Linked DNA regions of Prochlorococcus marinus XMU1406. The protein of the gene in region 1 interacts with the protein of each later gene in a pairwise test. Links are inferred from orthologs where the notes say so. Each region holds a gene or a part of one and is shown on either strand. Other genes may lie near its edges. The genes, in order: HA149_RS09190 and def.

Region 1 (10,527 bases):
TCTTTTGATCAAGCAAATAAAGAAAATATTTCTTCAGAGGAAAAAGCACGAGAATGGAGATATAAAAAATTATGTGAAAGAGCCAAAACTTTATTAAATAAAAACCAACAAAAACATAATATTTATTTGTTAACAGGTCACACGAGTAGTGATAATGCAGAAACATTTATCCTCAATTTATCTAGAGGGAGCAATTTTGCCGGTCTGAGTAATATTGAGAGCAAAAGATTAATAGAAAATCAAATTTTTTTAATAAGGCCAATATTAATTTTCAGTAGAGAAGATACAAAACAATTTTGTAATGACATGAACATCCCAGTCTGGGAAGATCCTACAAATTCAGATCTTAAATTAAAAAGAAATTTAGTAAGAAAAAAAATTATTCCTACCTTAGAAGTTATCTATCCTGGTTGTTCTGAAAGGATAAATAATTTTTCCCAAAAAATGAGCAACTACAATAATGAACGTAATGATCTTAGTGAACTAGCATATCTTTATTGTAAAGATTTAAAAGGTATCAATAGGAATCTTTTAAATAGTATGTGTATTGAAGCGAGGTGCACAATCTTAAATAGATTTTTAAAAGAAATATCTGCAAAGCAGTGTAGTTCAAAAAATCTAACAAAATTAGCAACTTCTATTTATGAAAAAAATAAAGGTCAAATTAACTTGCAAGAGTTTTTAAAAATTGTTTGGAATAAAAACTATATAAATTTTGAAAAAAGTTAGGATGTAACAGCAGATCTTCTTCTTCTTGTTCTACCTTCAAATGAATCCTCTTTAGCAGTCTCAGTTGATGAATTCTGTGCAACTTTTGGACTTTTATGGGTATTTTGTGGGTTATTTGAACTATTCGTATAATTATTGTTTGATTTCTTATGGAAATTATTATTATTTCTATTTCTATTGGAAAAATTTTGCTCTTCTGTAATCTTTGGAATATAAGCACGAGTTCCACTTGGAGCAGGTTGAACTAAACACAAAATAAGTGGTTCAACTTGTAATTCTCTTCTCATTCTTCTAGATAAACCATTTTCAATTTCTCTTTGTACACCAATCCAATCTACTTCAAAATTATTCGGACCAGTTTGTCTTGATAATTGTTTCCATCTATTTTCTAAGACCCAGCTTATTTCTCGTTCTGTCCACATAGACATTTTTCTTGGCTCTGCAGTAGTAACAACTCCTCTTAAATTAACTCTAGGAGGCGCAACCATCTTTCCATCTGTACTAATAGGCGCTAAAACAGTTACCACCCCATCCCCAGCTAATTGCTGCCTTTCCTTTAATACTCGAGCATCTACTATCCCATTTCGTGAGTTATCAAGAAGTTCAACACCAGCTTTTACAGGATCACCCTTTTGAATAGAATTAGGTGTTAACTCAACTACATCTCCATTTTCAATAATTAAAATATTGTCCTTTGGAACCCCCATAGTTTGTGCACTCTTGCCATGACAAACAAGCATTCTATGTTCTCCATGCACAGGAACAAAAAACTTAGGTTTTGCGAGTGCCAACATTAACTTTTGATCTTCTTGAAAACCATGACCAGAAACATGAATATTCTCACCCTTTCCATAAACAACCTTTGCTCCGAGTTTCATTAATCTATCTATTGTATTAACAACAGAAATAGTATTACCAGGAATTGGGCTGGCTGAAAATATTACAGTATCAGTAGTCTTAAGACGAACATGCTGATGTTCACCACGAGATATTCTGCTTAACGCTGCGAGGGGTTCTCCTTGACTTCCAGTCATTAATAATAAGGTCTCTCTATCTGGCAAATCTCTAATTTGCTTGATAGGAACAAACAAATCATCTGGGCATTTCATATAACCAATATCTCTCGCCTTAGCAATAACATTGATCATCGATCTACCTAACAAACCGACCTTTCTTCCATGTTTCATGGCCAACTCTAAGATCATTGTCACTCTATGCACAGAACTAGCAAAAGTGGTAAGGATAACCCGTTCTTTTGCCTCCGCAATATGTTTTTCTAAAGAGGGATAGATAGTTTTCTCAGAAGGACAAAAACCTGGAACTTCGGCATTAGTCGAATCACTGAACATGCATAAAACTCCCTTCTCTCCATAATGCACCATTCTTTCAATATCAAATTGCTCTCCATCAACTGGCATATGATCAAACTTAAAATCTCCTGTGAAAATAATTGTGCCAACAGGTGTTGTAACTGCTAAAGAAAAACTATCACAAATAGAATGGGTATTTCGAATAAATTCAACAGAAAAATGTTGTCCAACTTTTACTACATCTCTTGGATTTACTGTCTGTATAGTTGTTCTATCTGATACCCCTGCTTCCTCCATTTTTCCTCTAAGCATTGACATTGCGAGTCTTGGGCCATAAATAATCGGAATATTAAAATGCTTTAGATGATGAGAAATACCTCCAATATGATCTTCATGACCGTGAGTAACAATCATTCCTTTTATTCTTCTTTGATTTTCTTTTAAAAAGGTTGTATCTGGCATAACAACATTTACGCCATGCATCCCATCAGATGGGAAAGCTAGACCTGCATCAACAAGCATCAATTCATCACCATATTCAAAAACACAAGTGTTTTTTCCTATTTCATGTAGTCCTCCAAGAGGTATTACGCGTAAAGCTGGAGTATTACTTTTAGATCTAGATGAATCATTAGTAGATCTATTTACAGTTGAATTTGTACTTGATTGCATAATTTTGAAATTTATGAAGGCCTGCTTGTAATCAAATAAGGTTTATTTAAATTTAATTATCAAGTTAAATATAATCCCTATTATAGGGATTTCAGGATAAAAGATAGTTGCTTTTTCATGTCATTGCTTAATGGTGACAAAGGACTTCTAGGATTACCTACATTCCATCCCGATAGCGCCAAAGCAGCCTTAATTGGGATTGGATTAGTAGTCATAAAGAGTGCTTTAAAAAGAGGCTGAAGTTTTTCATGAATAACAAGTGCATTGGAAATGTCTCCACTTTGAAAGGAATGAATCATCTCTTTCAATTGCAATCCAACCAAATGACTTGCAACACTTACTACTCCTACAGCACCTACAGATAACATTGGGAGCAACAATGAATCGTCGCCACTATATACAGAGAGTTCGGAGCCGCAAATAGCTCTTAGTTCTGTTACTTCTTCTATTCTACCGCTTGCAGCTTTAATACTGAGAATATTTGAGAAATCCATAAGTTTCTTCACAGTATCAGGTAATAAATTGCATCCTGTCCTTCCAGGAATGTTGTAGAGCATTAGAGGCAAATCCTTTGCAGAATTAGCGATACAACTGAAATGTTTATAAAGACCTTCTTGAGGTGGCTTATTGTAATAAGGAACAACGACCAAAGCACCGTCGGCACCAGAGTCGTAGGCTTTTTTTGTAGCTTCCACAGCCTCGCTTGTACAGTTACTACCAGTGCCAACTATTACTTTACAACTTGAATCCAAAGATCCTTTTACTGCAATAAATAAATCATGCTGTTCAGCCCATGAAAGAGTCGGAGATTCTCCAGTAGTACCACATAACACAACACCATCGGAACCGTTCTCAAAAAGATAATTTGAGAGTTTAATAGCTAGTTCATAATCTACATTTCCATTTTCATTAAATGGAGTAACCATTGCAGTCAATATTCTTCCAAATAGTGGGTTATTACACTCAGTTTTGCCTTTAATCATTTTTTTGGAATTAACAACTCAGCTATTTGAACAGCATTTAGTGCTGCTCCTTTTCTTATTTGATCTCCACATAACCATAATTCTAATCCATTAGGCTGACTTATATCAGTTCTTACCCTGCCAACAGCAACATTATCCCTTCCCATAACGTCATTTGGCATAGGAAATCTATTATTTTTGTAATCCTCAATAATTTCAATTCCAGGAGATTTTTTTAATTCTTCAAGAGCATTTTTAGGCTCAACTAGACCGGCAAATTCAATATTAATCGATTCAGAATGTGCTCTAAGTACTGGGACTCGAACGCATGTAGCAGAAAGCTTTAAATCAGTAATATTTAATATTTTCCTGGTCTCATTAACCATTTTCATCTCTTCTTCGCAGTAATTATTTGCAAGCATGGGTGAATTATGTAAAAACAAATTGAAAGCCAGTGAGTATGGCAAAACTTCACTTTTTTGAGGATTACCCTGAAGATATTGTTCAGTTAAAAGTTTTAGTTCCTCCATAGCCAATTGGCCTGCACCACTTACAGATTGATATGTTGAGACAACAACTCTTTGAATAGTCGAAAGTTTATTTAACGGAGCTAAAACTAATGTCAACAAAATCGTAGTGCAGTTTGGATTTGCTATTACACCATCATGATTGAGTGCGTCACTAGCATTAACTTCAGGAACTACAAGAGGTACATTCTTATCTAATCTGAAAGCACTGGAATTATCTATCAATAAAGCATTTTGTTCCATAATGGTAGACAACCATTTTTTTGAAATACTTCCGCCAGCTGAAGCTAAAACTAAATCAAGATTCAGAAATTCTTCCTTAGTTGTTTTTTTTGTAACTAATTCTTCACCTTTCCAAATAATTTTTTTTCCTTCTGAACGCTCTGATGAAAGCAAGACCAATTCTGATATTGGGAAATCACGTTGTTCAAGAATTTTGAGTAATTCAGATCCCACAGCACCTGAAGATCCTAAAACAGCAACTTTTAATGGCCTATTAGGCAAAAACGGAGATTGTCTCACACTTTAAAATGATTTTTATAAATAGATTGACTATTTTTTTTACTTTATCAAAAAAATAACTTTCAAGGAAATCACATAATGTGAAATAATTAAGTTTCGGCTTTTAGTAATAATTACAAAAAAATGGCTAAAGAAGCATTAATAGTCAAAACAACCCCTCTGCCTCAAAGTAGAATTGCATTTGAATTAGAAATACCATCTGAGACATGCAAAACTTGTGTGAATGAGACAATCAGTACTATCAGTCGTTCGGCTAAAATTCCGGGATTTAGACTTGGTAAAATTCCTAAACAAGTCTTAATCCAAAGAATTGGCATCACACAATTACATGCTTCTGCTCTAGAAAAAATTATTGATAAATCATGGCAAGAAGCATTAAAAATAAAATCTATAGAGCCACTAAGTGAACCAGAATTGGTAGATGGATTTGAATCTTTACTCGCAAAGTTTAGTCCTGAAAAATCACTTAAGGTTACTCTTCAAACTGATGTTGCCCCCGAATTAAAACTAAAAAAATCCAAAGGACTTAGTATTGAAATCTCAAAGACAAAGTTTGATCCTAAGTCAGTAGATGAAGCGCTAGAAAAATCGAGAAGTCAGTTTGCAAACATTATTCCAGTATCCAATAGAGCAGCAAAATTGGGAGATATTGCTGTAGTTAGTTTCAAAGGAAAATATAAAAATTCTGGTAAAGAGATTGATGGTGGGACAAGTGAATCAATGGATCTTGAGTTAGAAAAGAACAAAATGATTCCCGGTTTCGTTGAGGGAATCGTAAAGATGAAAATTGGAGATACTAAAACACTTAACCTTAAATTTCCTGAAGATTATTCTCATGAGGCTTCAAGAGGCCAAGAGGCAATCTTTGAAGTAAATCTTGAGGATCTTAAGGAAAAAGAACTACCTGAACTTAATGATGATTTTGCAAAACAGTCTGGCAACAAAGAATCATTACAAGAGCTCAAGAAAGATATTGAGAAGCAACTTAAAGACAATTTTGAAAAAACTCAAAAAGATATCAAAATTGAAGCTTTATTAAATGCCTTAACAAACGAATTGGTTGCTGAAATTCCAAAATCTATGATTGATATAGAAGTGAGGAATAATATTGAACAAACCGCTCAAAGATTTGCTCAACAAGGTCTTGATGTTAAATCTACTTTCACTCCGGAATTAGTAAAGTCATTAGCAGAGTCCACAAGGCCTCAAGCTGAAAAAAATGTTCAAAGAAATTTAGCTCTAAAAGCATTAGCTGAAAAAGAAAAAATAACAGTTGAAAAAGATGAAATTGATTTAAAAATGAAAGATTATGAAGATGCTATTTCTCAATCTTCAAAACAAATAGATATTAAAAAATTAACAGAAGTAATAAGTGACGATTTACTCAAAGAAAAATTAATAATTTGGCTTGAAGAAAATTCTGAAATAAAAGAAAAAACTACAAAAACTTCTAAAGCAACCAAAACCTCCATAACAACAAAAACAAAAAAAACTTCAACAAAAACAACAAAAGCCACAAAAACTCAAAATAAAAAAGAAAAAAAATAATTTATGAAATTTCCTACTAATTAAACAAAAACCCCTTAAATTACTTATAAGACTAAAACTAATTTGTGAACTCAGAAAAAAAACATTTAATCCAAAGCTCAATAAGTTCTTACGAAAGTAATAATAAAACTATTGCCGCTGTTCCTACCGTTATAGAACAATCAGGTAGAGGAGAAAGAGCTTTTGATATTTATTCAAGACTATTGAGGGAGAGAATAATTTTTTTAGGTACTGGAATTAATGATCAAGTATCTGACTCACTTGTTGCACAATTATTATTTCTTGAAGCTGAAGATCCCGAAAAAGACATCCAAATATATATCAATTCCCCTGGAGGCTCAGTAACTGCAGGAATGGCCATCTACGATACCATGCAACAAATATCCCCTGATGTAGTGACAATATGCTTTGGAGTAGCTGCAAGTATGGGGGCATTTCTACTTTCTGGAGGAGCAAAGGGGAAAAGATTGGCTTTACCTAATTCTAGGATTATGATTCATCAGCCTCTTGGAGGTGCACAAGGTCAAGCAGTAGAAATCGAAATACAAGCTAAAGAAATACTTTTTCTCAAGAAAACATTAAATTCGCTTCTAGCAGAACATACCGGTCAACCTTTAGATAAAATTAATGAAGATACAGAAAGAGATTACTTTTTATCTCCAATAGAAGCAGTTGAATATGGATTAATTGATAAAGTTATCAAAAAGTGACAAGGAATACTGATTTTTTAAGAATATGATGACGAATCGATATTTATAAGCAATCCTAGTGAATAGGGAATATTTAACACCTTTCACATTAAAACTTATAATCGATGGCTAAATTCGACGCCCATCTTAAATGTTCATTTTGCGGGAAATCACAAGACCAAGTAAGAAAGCTTATAGCTGGCCCTGGGGTTTATATCTGTGATGAGTGCATAGACCTTTGTAATGAAATTCTCGATGAAGAACTACTTGATAATCAAGCGTACGCAAACAACGCTCCGCAAGTTAAAAAGAAATTACCAAATGATAATCCAAAAAAATCTGTTCCTTTAGAATTAACCTCAATTCCTAAGCCATTAGAAATTAAAAATTTTTTAGATAATCAAGTTGTTGGACAAGAATCTGCAAAAAAAATATTATCAGTAGCCGTATACAATCACTACAAGCGATTAGCTTGGAAAGTTAAAGAAGAAAGTAAAAATAGCAATTCAACAGATTCACAAGCAACTAAATTACAAAAATCAAATATTTTACTCATCGGCCCGACTGGAAGTGGAAAAACATTATTGGCTCAAACTTTAGCAGAGTTTCTAGATGTTCCTTTTGCAGTAGCTGATGCAACGACTTTGACAGAAGCTGGATATGTTGGGGAGGATGTTGAAAATATACTTTTAAGACTTCTGCAGAAATCAGAAATGAATGTAGAACTAGCTCAAAAAGGAATAATTTACATTGATGAAATAGATAAAATTGCAAGAAAAAGCGAAAATCCTTCAATTACTAGAGATGTCTCTGGTGAAGGTGTACAGCAAGCATTATTAAAAATGCTTGAAGGAACAATTGCTAATGTGCCACCGCAAGGCGGAAGAAAACATCCTTATCATGACTGCATCCAAATCGATACAAGCCAAATATTATTTATTTGCGGGGGGGCTTTTATAGGTTTAGAGGATATCGTTCAAAAGCGTATGGGTAAACACTCCATAGGATTTACGACCAATTCAGATCATGACAAAGTTGATGCAAAAAAAATCGTAGACCCAAGAGATTCCTTGAAAAATTTAGAATTAGATGACTTAGTGAAATATGGCCTAATTCCAGAATTTATTGGAAGAATTCCAGTTTGTGCTGTATTAGATCGTCTTACTAAAGAAACTTTAGAATCTATTTTGACTCAACCAAGAGATGCATTAGTAAAGCAATTCAAAACTTTGCTCAGTATGGATAATGTTGAATTATCTTTTGAGCCTGATTCTGTTGAAGCGATAGCAAATGAAGCATATAAAAGAAAAACAGGTGCAAGAGCATTAAGATCAATAATTGAGGAACTAATGCTAGACATAATGTACACTTTGCCTTCTGAAGAAAATATAAAAGAATTCACAGTAACGAAAAAAATGGTAGAAAATTTGTTCTCATCTAAAATTGTTAAACTACCTTCAGGATCAAAAAGAATCATTAAAGAGTCTGCATAAAATTAGAGTTTAATTTTTTAAATTTAATCCCGAATTTTTATAATTAATGTAAAATAAATGCCAAATATACATAAGCCTTTTCATCAAAAATATAGACCAAACAACTTAGACGAACTGGTTGGGCAAAAATTTATATCCATTACACTCAAACAAGCACTATTAACAAAAAAAATTGCTCCTGCATATCTTTTTAATGGTCCAAGAGGCACTGGAAAAACATCAAGTGCAAGAATATTGGCAAAATCATTAAATTGTCAGACGTTCGATCAACCTACGATAAATCCTTGTGGTAAATGTGACTTATGTAGACAAATTACAGATGGGAACGCTCTAGATATTATAGAGATTGATGCAGCTTCAAATACAGGAGTTGAAAATATAAGAGAAATTATAGAAAGAGCGAGATTTGCACCAACTCAAGCAAGATGGAAAGTATACGTTATTGATGAATGTCATATGCTTTCAACGGCAGCTTCAAATGCTTTACTAAAAACTATTGAAGAACCGCCCTCAAGAGTTGTATTTATCCTTGCGACTACAAATCCTGAGAGAGTATTAAATACAATACAAAGTAGATGCCAAAAATTTGATTTTAGAAGAATAAGCCCCAGTGACATTTTTCAACATTTAGCAGAAATAGCCAAAAAAGAATCCATTGAATATGAAGTTCAAGCGTTAAAAATGATTGCAAAAAGATCTAATGGAGGTATGAGAGATGCACAAAGCCTCCTTGAACAACTAAATCTTTTACCAGAAGGTATAACAATTAATAATATCCAAAACCTGCTAGGAGAAGTATCAGAAATTGAATTAACAAATCTGATTAAATCCTTGATTGAAAATAATCCAGAGTCATTAATTATCACCTGCAACAAATTATATGATGCTGGAAATGAACCCCATCAAATAATTATCGGATTATTAAATATGACAAGAGATCTACTACTGCACACTACAAACAATAAATATTCAGATCTTTACTATACCTCTAATGAATTTCAAGAGGAATTGGATAAAATTTCAAAAATAATAAATAAATCAACAATAATTAATTGGCATAATAATTTAAGAAATATTGAATATCAAATCAAAACAAGCGATAATCCAAGGCTTTGGTTTGAAATACATCTAACTAGTCTTCTAGATAATCAAGAGATAAATAATTTTGAAAACAAGCTAGAAATTAAAAAGAATGTTAATGATGAGAAGCGTGAAAGCATAGAAAACATTGCAATGACTAATAAAGAAAATATTTCTAATGAAATTCAAAAACCAAGCATTAAAAAGGAGAAAAATCACGAGAAATTGATTGAAAAAAAAGACAAAAAATTAGAAGAATTTGACGTTCTTGAAAAAGAAAGTATGGAACATATTTCTGACAATACCCAAAATGATCCTGGACCAAATAATTTAAAAGATAAATGGGAAGTGATTCTTTCTAAATTAGAGTTACCATCTACAAGAATGTTACTTTCACAACAAGCCGAACTTGAAAGTTTTGATTCGGAGAAAATAACAATTGCATTATCTCCAAACTGGGAAAATATGATAAAAAGCAGAAAAGTTATAATTGAAAATACAGTAAAAAAGATATTTGGAGAAGAAATAGTACTTAATTTTTCAACCAAAAAATTAACTAAAAGTAACCCAAAAAACACTTTAGAAATAAACCAAAATGAAGTAAAGAATTTGAAACCAATAAAAAAAATAGAACCAACAACTAATTCGTCAATAACAATATCTAACGAGGAAAATTATGATAGTTCGAAAAACTTAGCAAATTTCTTTAATGGAGAAATTATAGAGCTTGATGAATAAATTACACTCCAGTATGAAGAGTTTTTCGCCAAAGTATCTTTTTGGGAAAAATAGACATCTTTATTGTTACCCAGGGGATTACTATAAACCAATGTGATAAATAAAAAACCGATATAAATACCATCCAAAAGTTGCTTGTTTGCAATACGGGTACCTCGCTTTTACAAGAAGAACCGTACCAAAAAGCAATTCCAGATAACATAAAAGCTGTGAATGAAATAGGCCAGTAAATTGGTGAATCTAATAAAGCAATACTG
Region 2 (10,663 bases), on another replicon or contig:
GAACTAACCTCAGAGTGAAATCGTGTTTATCGCCATCTCCTTTTGATTTATTTATTTTGTTAAGCTCATCCACTAAAGGATTCACCCATGTCGTTAATTCACCAGGACCATTGGAAATTATAACTACTGCAACTGATTTTTTATTCATTGCAGTTAAACCAGAATACATTAAATGCGGACGGCGAGACTTGAACTCGCAAGGCCGAAGCCACACGCTCCTTAGACGTGCGCGTCTACCAATTCCGCCACGTCCGCAAAGGGTTTTCAGCAACCGAGAGATACCTAAACCTTAAAAATATCATACATTATTGGCTGAAATAAGCATGTAGTTTGAAAAGAGTTTTTTGAATAAGATGAATAATTTTTCTATTGCATAAAACAAATATTTATACATATATAACGTTTTAGGTTGTATTGTAAAAAATGTCCTCTGATCACTAAAAAATTTTGTTGAATACTTTGGCAAATAATTTTTTATTTTAAGTCATTTCATTTCTTCAATTTTATTTTCATAATGGTTGAAAAAGTTTTAATTGCTAATCGTGGAGAAATAGCTTTACGAATTGTCAGAAGTTGTAGAGAACTAGGTATTGCAACCGTTGCAGTTTATAGCACTGTAGATAAAAAAGCATTGCATGTTCAGCTTGCTGATGAGGCGGTTTGTGTCGGAGATTCATTAAGTAATAAGAGTTATTTAAATATTCCAAATATACTTGCTGCTGCTACATCCAGAGGAGTTGATGCTATTCATCCTGGTTATGGATTTCTTGCGGAAAATGATAAATTTGCTGAGATGTGTAACGATCATGGCATAGTTTTTATTGGCCCATCTTCTAAAGCTATTAGATCTATGGGAGATAAATCTACAGCTAAAGAAACTATGGAAGCAGTTGGAGTTCCAACAGTACCTGGTAGTAAAGGCTTGTTATCAAATGTTGATGAGGCTTATAAATTGGCAGATGATATTGGCTATCCGGTAATTATTAAAGCGACTGCTGGAGGAGGTGGAAGAGGTATGAGGTTGGTTGAAAACTCTGATAATCTTGAAAAAATGTTTAAAGCAGCTCAAGGCGAAGCAGAAGCAGCTTTTGGTAATGATGGTTTATATATGGAGAAATTTATAAAGAAGCCAAGACATGTAGAAATTCAAATTTTGGCTGACAGGTCGGGTAATGTTGTTCATTTAGGAGAGCGAGATTGTTCAGTTCAAAGAAGACATCAGAAGTTACTAGAAGAGTCTCCTAGTCCTGCAATTAATACTGAGCTAAGAAAAAAAATGGGGAACGCAGCTATTGCTGCTGCAAAAAGTATCGGCTACGAAGGAGCGGGGACAGTTGAATTTTTAGTTGATGATGATAATAATTTTTATTTTATGGAAATGAATACTAGGATTCAAGTTGAACATCCTGTTACTGAAATGGTTACAGGAGTTGATTTAATAGCTGAGCAAATTAAAATTGCAAGCGGAGCAAACTTGGAATTTAATCAGGATGATATCCATTTAAACGGCCATGCCATTGAATGTAGAATCAATGCTGAAGATCCCTCTCACAATTTCCGACCATCACCTGGAAAAATAACTGGGTGGCTTCCACCTGGTGGCCCTGGTGTAAGGGTGGATAGTCATGTTTATACAGGCTATGAAATACCTCCTTTCTATGACTCATTAATTGGTAAATTAATAGTCTGGGGAAAAGATCGTAATACTGCAATTAAACGTATGAATAGGGCTTTAAATGAATGTGCAGTAACTGGTATTCCAACAACAATTAATTTTCATCTAACCTTACTGAATAAATCTAAATTTAAGCAGGGTAAGATACATACTAAATATGTAGAAGAAGAATTATTGCCAAATTACTGAGAAATAATTAAATGATTTCTATGAAATATGAGTATGCATTGCAAGTTTTATAAGCCCTTGCTGACCAACTAAAATTTCTCTTAAAAAGCTTATAATTCCGATCCAAATTACGGGGCCAACATCAACGCCTCCAATTGGAGGAATTAGTTTTCTTGTTAAATTAAGAATAGAACTTGATGGTATTGAAATTAATAACAAAAAACCTTTATTTAAATCAATTTTTGGGTACCAAGTAAGTATTAATCTTATTAGAAAAACTATAGTTAGATATGAAAGAGAAATTCCTAAACTAATATCTAAAATTTGAAGAGAATTTACAAGCAATGAAATCACAATTGTTTAATTCATCTTAATAAATAACCCATTCAAACGTATTTAATTCGTATTATAAATTGAGAATTTAATATTTAAAAAGTGTTTCCAATCTCTAATTTATTACTAGTCGCAGATTTTTCTGCTGAAGTTGCAAATAATTCCGCAGTTGGAATGATTGGTAGTTTTATTGCCGCTGCCTTACTTATCGTTATTCCAGCCACTGCATTTTTGATTTTTGTCAGCCAGAAAGATTCACTCGATCGTACTTCTACTGGAAGACGCTAGTTTTTGTAGAAGTTTTAAGTACACTATATATATAGGGCATATAAGTAACCCTTTTTAAAAATAAATTTTTGGAGAAAGAATGTGGTCAATGCTAGTCTCAATTGGGCCAGTATTGTTGGTATAGTTCTCGCTGTATGTGGAGGAGGCCTTTATTTTTTGAGGTCCTTTAAGCCTGCCTTGGCAAGGGATTATGATGTTTTCTTCGCAGCAATTGGACTTTTGTGCGGAGGAATATTATTTTTTCAAGGCTGGAGGTTAGATCCTATCCTTCAGTTTGGTCAGTTTTTATTAGCAGGAACTACAGTTTTTTTCGCATATGAAAGTGTGCGATTGAGGGGAGTTGCTACTGATCAAGCTAGAAGGTCATCTTATTTTGATGATGATCCTATTTCTGATGTGCCCAGAAATTCTAGAGGCCGATTTAATGATGATTATGATAGGTTTGAAGAATCTGATAGGCCATCCAGAAGATTTAAACCTCAAGAAGATGAATTTGAAGAAGACTATACGGAAGGGAGATCTCGTAGGAGGAATGTTTCAAGAGCTATACCCTCTGCTGCAGCAAGTAGAAGTAGGCCATCTACAAGGGAAATAAGTCAGTTTGAAAATGACGAACCTATAAGAAGGAGAAGACAGACTGCTGGAGATAGAAATAGTAAACAACAAGAAACAAATAATTTTGGTGAGAGAAGAAATTCATCTCGCGATGAGGTTAAAACAGGGTCAAGGCCCAGAATGAATCGTACAGTTTCTAGACAAGATAATATTTCTGCTCCAGGTGATTCTCCATCTAGAAAGAAACCTACTCGATCCCCTATTAGGCAGCAAACTTCAACAGCTCAAGTAGAAGATGCTTCATTTAAAGATGCTAATCCAGCCAAAAAACCGCGTGAGACTCGTAGAGTAAGCTCTCAAGCTAGATCAAGTTCAAAAAATCAAAATAGTAGATATAACGTTGGAACAAACAAGAAGAAACCTAGAGATAACAGTTCTAGATTTGATGATTAATTATAAGATTCCTGCCCATTTTAAAAACGATTGTTTACTAAATAATTCAATCAATATTATTGCAAGGAAGCCAATCATTGCAAATCTTCCATTAGTTATTTCAGAATAACTACTCCATCCAAATTTATATTCATCTTTAATTTCTATAGATTTTTCATCTACTTTATTGTCGCCAATTTGTTCATTAATGTAATTTGGATCTTTATTCTGTTCTATAGAACTCTCATTCTCTAAATTAGTGGTTTCTGAGTTAGTTTGTTCTTCTTTAGGATTCATTTTTTTTGTTAATCTTTAAAATTATACTTATCAGAAGTCAATAATTTCCAGTCTCCTTGTCCATTTAATTCTAAAATATTCTCGTGAAAATCTTTTAAGCTAGGTCTATGTCCAACACTAATAAGAGAAAGTTCTCGTTCCTTTAGTAAACTATATAGTTTTTTTTCAGTGTTAATATCTAAAGCACTTGTTGCTTCATCAAGTACTGCAAATCTTGGAGAATTTAGTAAGAGTCTTGCAAAAGCCAATCTTTGTTGCTCGCCTAGGGAAAGAATTCGTGGCCAATCTTGTTTGATATCAAGATTAGGATACCTGTCCACTAGGGTCTTTAAATTTACTTCATGAAGTACAGAAGTAAGATGTTCATCACTAAATTTCTTAACTTCTGTCGGATAACATAATTGTTCCCTTAAAGAACCAAGTAACATATATGGTTTTTGAGGTATGAATAATAATTCCCCAATTTTTGGTTTTTTAATTACTCCCTGATCGGGTTCCCATAAACCACTAATCATTCTTAGTAAAGATGTTTTTCCGCACCCAGATGGTCCTACAACCAAAAGTGATTGATTATTGTCGATGCTCAAATTTAAATTTTTAATTATTGTTTTATTTGATCCTGGAGGGCAAAGGTCAGCATTATTAATAAGAATCGAGGGGTAATCAGAAATAACGTTTTGATTGCTTGTTGGGTTGGTTTGACTAATGGATTCAACTTTTGATTGGAATCCTTCTAATCTGCCAATACCAGCAGTAAATTTCGCAAGTTCTTCGATTTGATTAACAATGAAAAATAATGAACCTTCAACCATTCCAAATGCAAAGCTTGCCTGAATAAAGCGTCCATAATCAATTTCACCTTTAAAGTAAGGGATTGCCATTATTAAATATGGAAAGAAATTTCCAGCATAATTAATGGATCTTCTCATGACATCTATTATTACTCTCCATATAATCAGTAAATTAAAGTTTCTCACCACTTCACCTAGGCGTCTTTCAGTTTCACTTCGCTCAGGGTTCTCCCCAGAGTAAAAGGCTATTGATTCAGCATTATCTCTTATATGTACTAAGCCATATCGAAAATCAGCTTCATATCTGAGTTGATCAAAGTCAATCTTTACAAGATTTTTTCCAGCAATTAAAAGGATAGAAGTTGCAAAGGCAGCGTAACCAAATAAAGAAAAAGTAAGTGTTGTACTAATACTCCATAAAATAAGAATATTAAGTGAAAATGTTAGTAGGGCATCAAAAATACCTAATGTAAAAGAGAGACTTTGCCCGGTAAAAGCTCGTGTATCATCTGTGATTCTTTGATCAGGATTATCTACATCAGTTTGTTCTTCATCATTGGGATTTAGTTGGTAATAAGCTTTATTAGTCATGTAATCTTTGACTAAACTTTTTGAAAGCCATTCTCTCCAAATTATTCCTAACTTATATGTAAAAAATATTTGAGAAACACGTATTGGTAGAGCCACAGCGAAACAACAAGCGTAAATACCCAATATCCGATAAAATCCATCTTCTTGTTTTTCTACTAAAGCATTTGTTAAATCTCTTGCAATGAATCCAATACCTGCGTTTATTCCGTTTACAGCTAGAAGCATTAATACAATTATCGCAAGGAATAACCAATGTAGCCATCTTCTGTTTTTTAATTGACGTCTTAAGCTAAAAAAGCTCCCTGATCCAATTAGAAATAAGGCAGAGAAAAGCAATCCCCAGCTTCCAGCCCAAATTGAATTGACAGTATTTACTACACCTCCGAAATACTTTTCAATAAAAATTGGTTGGAAGCTTTCAAAAAAACTGATTATTCCTGTAAGACCAACAAGTACTACTCCACCAACACAAAATAAAAGAGAAATCAAAAGCCATATGAACTGTAATCCATTACATTGATCTATAGGAAGAAAAAATGGCTGAGATAGCTTCCTTAATTTTTGTAATTGGTACAGTATTTTAGATTTATTATTAACTGCTTTCTTCATTGCTTGACTAGTTTTATAAGGTAAATTATAACTTTTAGCAGTCTATTGACCAAAGCCAATAAATGAAAGGGCCCAGTCAGGTAAATTTAAGTAATTCAAGATTGTTGTATCAAATTGATGAATTTTCGGAAAAGATTTATCTAATACCCACCATAAAAGAAAAGGTAGATTAAATAGAATTTGTAATTGCCATTTATAAGTTAAAACTCTCCAAATTTTTATTAACTTAGTTTTGAGTGAATCGTCTAACTCTTCCCAATTTTTTGAAATTAAATTGAATAAATTTTTGGATTCTGTATTTAAGGAATCTGGTGTATTCATTTTGTTTTTACTTATTTATAACCCATAAACATTTCTTTCGAGAGTTTTAACCTGGGGGCCAATTCATTTTTCTTCCAGATAAAAAATGAATATGTAAATGAAAAACTGTTTGTCCCGATTCTGCTCCAGTATTAATTACTGTTCTCCAATTAGTTAAACTTTTTGATTTAGCTAATTTGCTACCAACAAACAGTAAATGCCCTAATAAATTTGCATCTTCTTCAATACAATCTAATAAACTAATAATTGGCTTTTTTGGAATCACTAAAAAATGTACTGGTGCTTGCGCTTGTATATCATTAAAGGCAATACAAAACTCATCTTCATAAAGCTTATCGCAGGGAATTTCCTCATTAATTATTTTTTGAAATATTGTAGTTTCAGTCATTAGGTTAATTAATAGAAATTACGTCTTTTTCGTTAAACCCTTCCTTTAAAAGCTCTTTGTTCAAATCATCTTTTGATGTAACTCTATCAACAAATAATATTCCGTTTAAGTGATCCATTTCGTGTTGAATACACCTCGCCAGAAGTCCATCTGCTTTCATTTTACGTGGTCTCCCCATTTCATCTCTAAATTTTAATTTGATAGTTGATGGTCTAACTACATTCAAATAGACGCCAGGTATACTCAAGCAGCCTTCTTCGTATGAATTAAGGGTTGTTCCAAAGTCTGTAATTTCTGGATTGATTAATATTAGAGGTTCTGCTGCTGAATCTTCAAAATTTACATCTATGACAAGAAGCTCTTTGTTGATACCAATTTGAGGTGCGGCAAGTCCAATTCCTTTAGCTGCATACATGCTTTGCAGCATTTCTCTAGCAAGTTTTCTAATCGATTCATCAACCTTAGTTATTCTCTTGGAATTTTGTCTTAATACATCATCACCAAGCTTATAAATGTCTAGAGATGGCTTACCTGTTTGTTCTTTTGCAATTTTTTCCGAGCTCCCATTTGTTCTTGACTTTTTTGCAAGTTGTGAAAAATGGTTTGCCACGTTTAAAAGTTTTTAATTAAGAGTTTAGCTATAAAAATACTAGCACTTTAATTTACGTTCTTTATAATTTTTTAAATGAGTAATAATGATAAGCTAAAAGTTATTCAAACTGAATCTAAAAAAAAAGCTTTTAAGGAATTAACTATTGTTAGGGATACCATTTTTTGGATTGATGTAGTTGGTGAAGGTCAAAATGAAAATGCCATTTTTGCAAGACCATTTCATGACAAAGAAGCGTTTCCTCAGAAATTAACAAGTAAAAAATATAATATTAAAAATAATTTTCATGGATATGGTGGTAAATCTTATAAATGTATAAATTTTAAAAATAATTTTTATTTGATATGGATAGATCAGATTACCAAGGCATTATGGTTTCAAATTTTTAAAGAGTCAGCGTCAAATTATAGAAGCCAAAATAAATATCTAGTTTCAGTTCAAGAACCTAGTCAACTATCTAAATCAATTGATGGAAATTTCGATTCTTCATTTGTCATTTCTGAAAAAAATTTTTTGTATGGAATTTGCGAAATAAATAATAGAGATTATTTATTTTCTTTAAATTTAAAAAAAACTAAACAAGATATTCATCGAATAAAAAAATTTAAAAATTTTGCTGGAGAATTATCTTCTAATACCTCTGTTAACTTACTTTCTTGGATAGAGTGGGATTATCCATATATGCCTTGGGAGAAAAATGAGCTCTTTTTTGCTCAAATAGATTTAGATGGCGAGATACAAAAAATAAAAAAATTCTCAAATAAGCTGATAAATTCCAAAAAAAACGTTTCTTTTTTCCAACCCTATTGGATAAGTGAAACACTTTTAGTATGTTCTGAAGATAGTTCTGGATGGTGGAACTTATTGTTTTTAGATGTTAGTGAAATTGAGAATATTTTTATTAAGAAAAGAGTAGAAAAAAATTTAATTGAATATGGAGTACCACAATGGGTCACTGGAATAACATTCTTTTCAGGGACTATAAAGAATTTATTTTGTGTAGCAAAAAAAGAAAATATTTTAATAGTGGAACAATATAAAGATCTTGAATTCGTTAAAGAATTTTTTACTCCTTTTACCTCAATAAGTGATTTCAGTGTTTTTCGGAAAAAAGTTCTTTTAAAAGGTAATGGATCTGATTTTTTAGGAATTGTATTTGAAATTGATTTTGCAAAAAAAGTTTTATCAAATTTTTCTGAGCAGATATTTTTTGATCATATAAAAGATTGTTCAAAACCTGAAACATTTTGGTTTAAAGGTTTTGAAGCTCAATCTACTCATTCTTTTCTTTATAGGCCGCTTGTTGAAAATTTTAGAAAGCCACCGCTCCTTGTTAGAGCACATAGTGGACCAACTTCATGTTTTGATGGATCATATAATGCTGAAGTTCAATATTGGACGTCGAAGGGATTTTTTGTTGCTGAAGTTAATTATGGAGGATCATCAGGATTTGGTAAAGCATATAGAGAGAGGTTGAATTATAAATGGGGCATTGTTGATTCTTATGATTGCAAAGCACTAGCTCTTGAATTGATTAAATCAAATCAAGTTGATAGTGAAAAAGTAGTAATTTTTGGGAATAGTGCTGGTGGTTTAACTGCCCTGAATTGTTTATTATATGGATCTATTTTTACAGCAGCAATTTGTAAATATCCTGTTATTGATTTGAAGGATATGCATTACAACACTCATAGGTTTGAAAAAGATTATTTAAATTCTTTGGTAGGAAATTATGCAAAAAATTATGATGATTATATAAATAGATCCCCGGTAAATCATATTAACAAAATAAAAAAACCAATCTTATTGTTTCATGGAAAAAAAGATACAGTTATTTCTTATAAGCAAACTTTAAAAATTCAAGAAATTTTGATTCAGAATAATAAATATTCAGAAGTTATTTTTTTTGATAATGAAGGGCATGGTTTTAAAAGTATTGAAAATAAAGAAGTGGTAATGCAAAAATCTCAGCAATTTTTAAAAAATGCTTTGAATATTTAAGAATTGATTTTTAGAAAATCAATAGTATCTTTTAATTTTTCTATAAACATATCAATTTCTTCCTTATTGGTTGTGAAATTCATGCTGATTCTAGCTGTTGATTTAACTCCAATGTATCTGTGAAGAGGTTGACAGCAATGGTGACCACTTCTGATACAAATTCCTTTTGAATCAAGAATTTCAGCAATATCATTTGAATGTATATTTTTTATATAAAAGGTGGCAAGTGAGGCTCTGTCTGGATCTATCTCCGGCGATGGACCTATAATTTCAATATTTTCTATTTGATTTAACTTTTCAAATAAATATTTAGTAATAGTCTTTTCATATTTATGAATTTCATTTAATCCTATAGTGTTTATATATTTAATTGCTTCTGCAAGGCCTATTGCTTCTGCAATGGCTGGAGTTCCAGCTTCGAATTTATGTGGGAGCTCTGCCCAGGTACTTGTCTCTTCAAAGACATCTTGAATCATTTCGCCACCTCCAAAGAGAGGAGGAATTTTTTTCAGAATTTCTTGTCTCGACCAGAGGAAACCAATTCCTGTAGGACCGCAAAGTTTATGTCCTGATCCCGCTAAAAAATCTATATCAAGATCAATTACATCCAGTTTTTGATGCGCCAAACTTTGGCATGCATCTATTAATACTAGAGAACCTTTTTGTTTGGCTAATTTAGTTATCTCTTTGATTGGATTACAGCAACCTAGAGTATTACTAACATGTACTAGGCTAACAAGCTTTGTTCTAGATGTTAGTTTTGATTTAAAATCGTCTAAATCTAATTTTCCATTTTTATCGATGCCTATAAATTTTAATTTACATTTATTTTTTGCTGCAACCATTTGCCATGGAACAATATTGCTATGATGCTCCATTATTGATAGAAGAATTTCATCGTTTTCTTTTAATGAATATTCACCCCATGATCTAGCAGCTAGATTTATTGCTTCAGTAGCATTCCTTGTGAAAATAATTTCTTTTGTCGTATTTGCTTTTATGTATTTACTAATTGAGTATCTTGCATTTTCAAATTCTTCTGTCGCTTTAGCACTTAATTGATGCGCTCCTCTATGTACATTGGCATTAAAGTTTTTATAATATTCATTAATTTTTTCTAAGACTTGTATTGGTTTTTGAGTGGTTGCAGCATGGTCTAAATAAATGATTTGCTCATTACTTTTTATGTTTTTATTTAAAAGAGGAAAGTCTTTCTTAGTTATTTCAGAGAAATTTTGAATCGTTCCCATTATTTTTCATTTAAAAGTTTATCAAGCAAATCCCATCTATCTTTTGCAACGGGAATAAATGAAATTATTTCTTGAAAGTAAGAACTTAATTGTAGTTTATTTGCTTCTGGTAATGTGATCCCTCTTGATCTCATATAAAAAAGTTCATCTTCATTTAATTTCGATATTGTAGCTCCATGTTTGCATTTGACGTCATCAGCAATTATTTCTAATTGAGGTTTGGTATCTATTTGTGCGAGATTTGATAAAAGTAAATTCCTACTTAATTGAGAAGCATCAGTTTTCTGGGCAATTTTAGGAACTATTATTGAACCTTCAAATATTGCATGTGATTCATCATCAGCAAGTGATTTG

Evidence for each region.
Region 2: the proteins of HA149_RS09190 (region 1) and def interact in binary tests that used the Escherichia coli proteins (3 or more experiments, as listed by UniProt). The link is inferred for Prochlorococcus marinus XMU1406 from one-to-one orthologs.

Annotation. Positions count from the first base shown.
Region 1 is NZ_JAAORG010000003.1:504,242-514,768, forward strand. Bases 2,707-5,519 are described here. They hold HA149_RS09190 (aspartate-semialdehyde dehydrogenase), read right to left. Parts: upstream 4,723-5,519; coding sequence 3,691-4,722; downstream 2,707-3,690. Other genes in these bases: HA149_RS09180 (ribonuclease J), read right to left, coding at 2,707-2,711; dapA (4-hydroxy-tetrahydrodipicolinate synthase), read right to left, coding at 2,792-3,694; tig (trigger factor), read left to right, coding at 4,846-5,519. Also shown: tRNA lysidine(34) synthetase TilS, read left to right, coding at 1-729; more of HA149_RS09180, read right to left, coding at 726-2,706; more of tig, read left to right, coding at 5,520-6,270; ATP-dependent Clp endopeptidase proteolytic subunit ClpP, read left to right, coding at 6,336-6,980; ATP-dependent protease ATP-binding subunit ClpX, read left to right, coding at 7,085-8,452; HA149_RS09210 (DNA polymerase III subunit gamma/tau), read left to right, coding at 8,510-10,270; HA149_RS09215 (glycosyltransferase family 2 protein), read right to left, coding at 10,272-10,527.
Region 2 is NZ_JAAORG010000001.1:68,332-78,994, forward strand. Bases 5,256-8,204 are described here. They hold def (peptide deformylase), read right to left. Parts: upstream 7,059-8,204; coding sequence 6,453-7,058; downstream 5,256-6,452. Other genes in these bases: HA149_RS00355 (ABC transporter ATP-binding protein/permease), read right to left, coding at 5,256-5,739; HA149_RS00360 (hypothetical protein), read right to left, coding at 5,782-6,060; HA149_RS00365 (histidine triad nucleotide-binding protein), read right to left, coding at 6,107-6,448; HA149_RS00375 (alpha/beta hydrolase family protein), read left to right, coding at 7,134-8,204. In the rest of the region: HA149_RS00320 (glycosyl transferase), read right to left, coding at 1-169; accC (acetyl-CoA carboxylase biotin carboxylase subunit), read left to right, coding at 515-1,864; HA149_RS00335 (YggT family protein), read right to left, coding at 1,883-2,188; photosystem II reaction center protein PsbX, read left to right, coding at 2,279-2,464; HA149_RS00345 (Ycf66 family protein), read left to right, coding at 2,546-3,472; HA149_RS00350 (chlorophyll a/b-binding protein), read right to left, coding at 3,473-3,748; more of HA149_RS00355, read right to left, coding at 3,757-5,255; more of HA149_RS00375, read left to right, coding at 8,205-9,059; HA149_RS00380 (aminotransferase class V-fold PLP-dependent enzyme), read right to left, coding at 9,056-10,309; HA149_RS00385 (SufD family Fe-S cluster assembly protein), read right to left, coding at 10,309-10,663. UniProt on the Escherichia coli protein: Removes the formyl group from the N-terminal Met of newly synthesized proteins. Requires at least a dipeptide for an efficient rate of reaction. N-terminal L-methionine is a prerequisite for activity but the enzyme has broad specificity at other positions.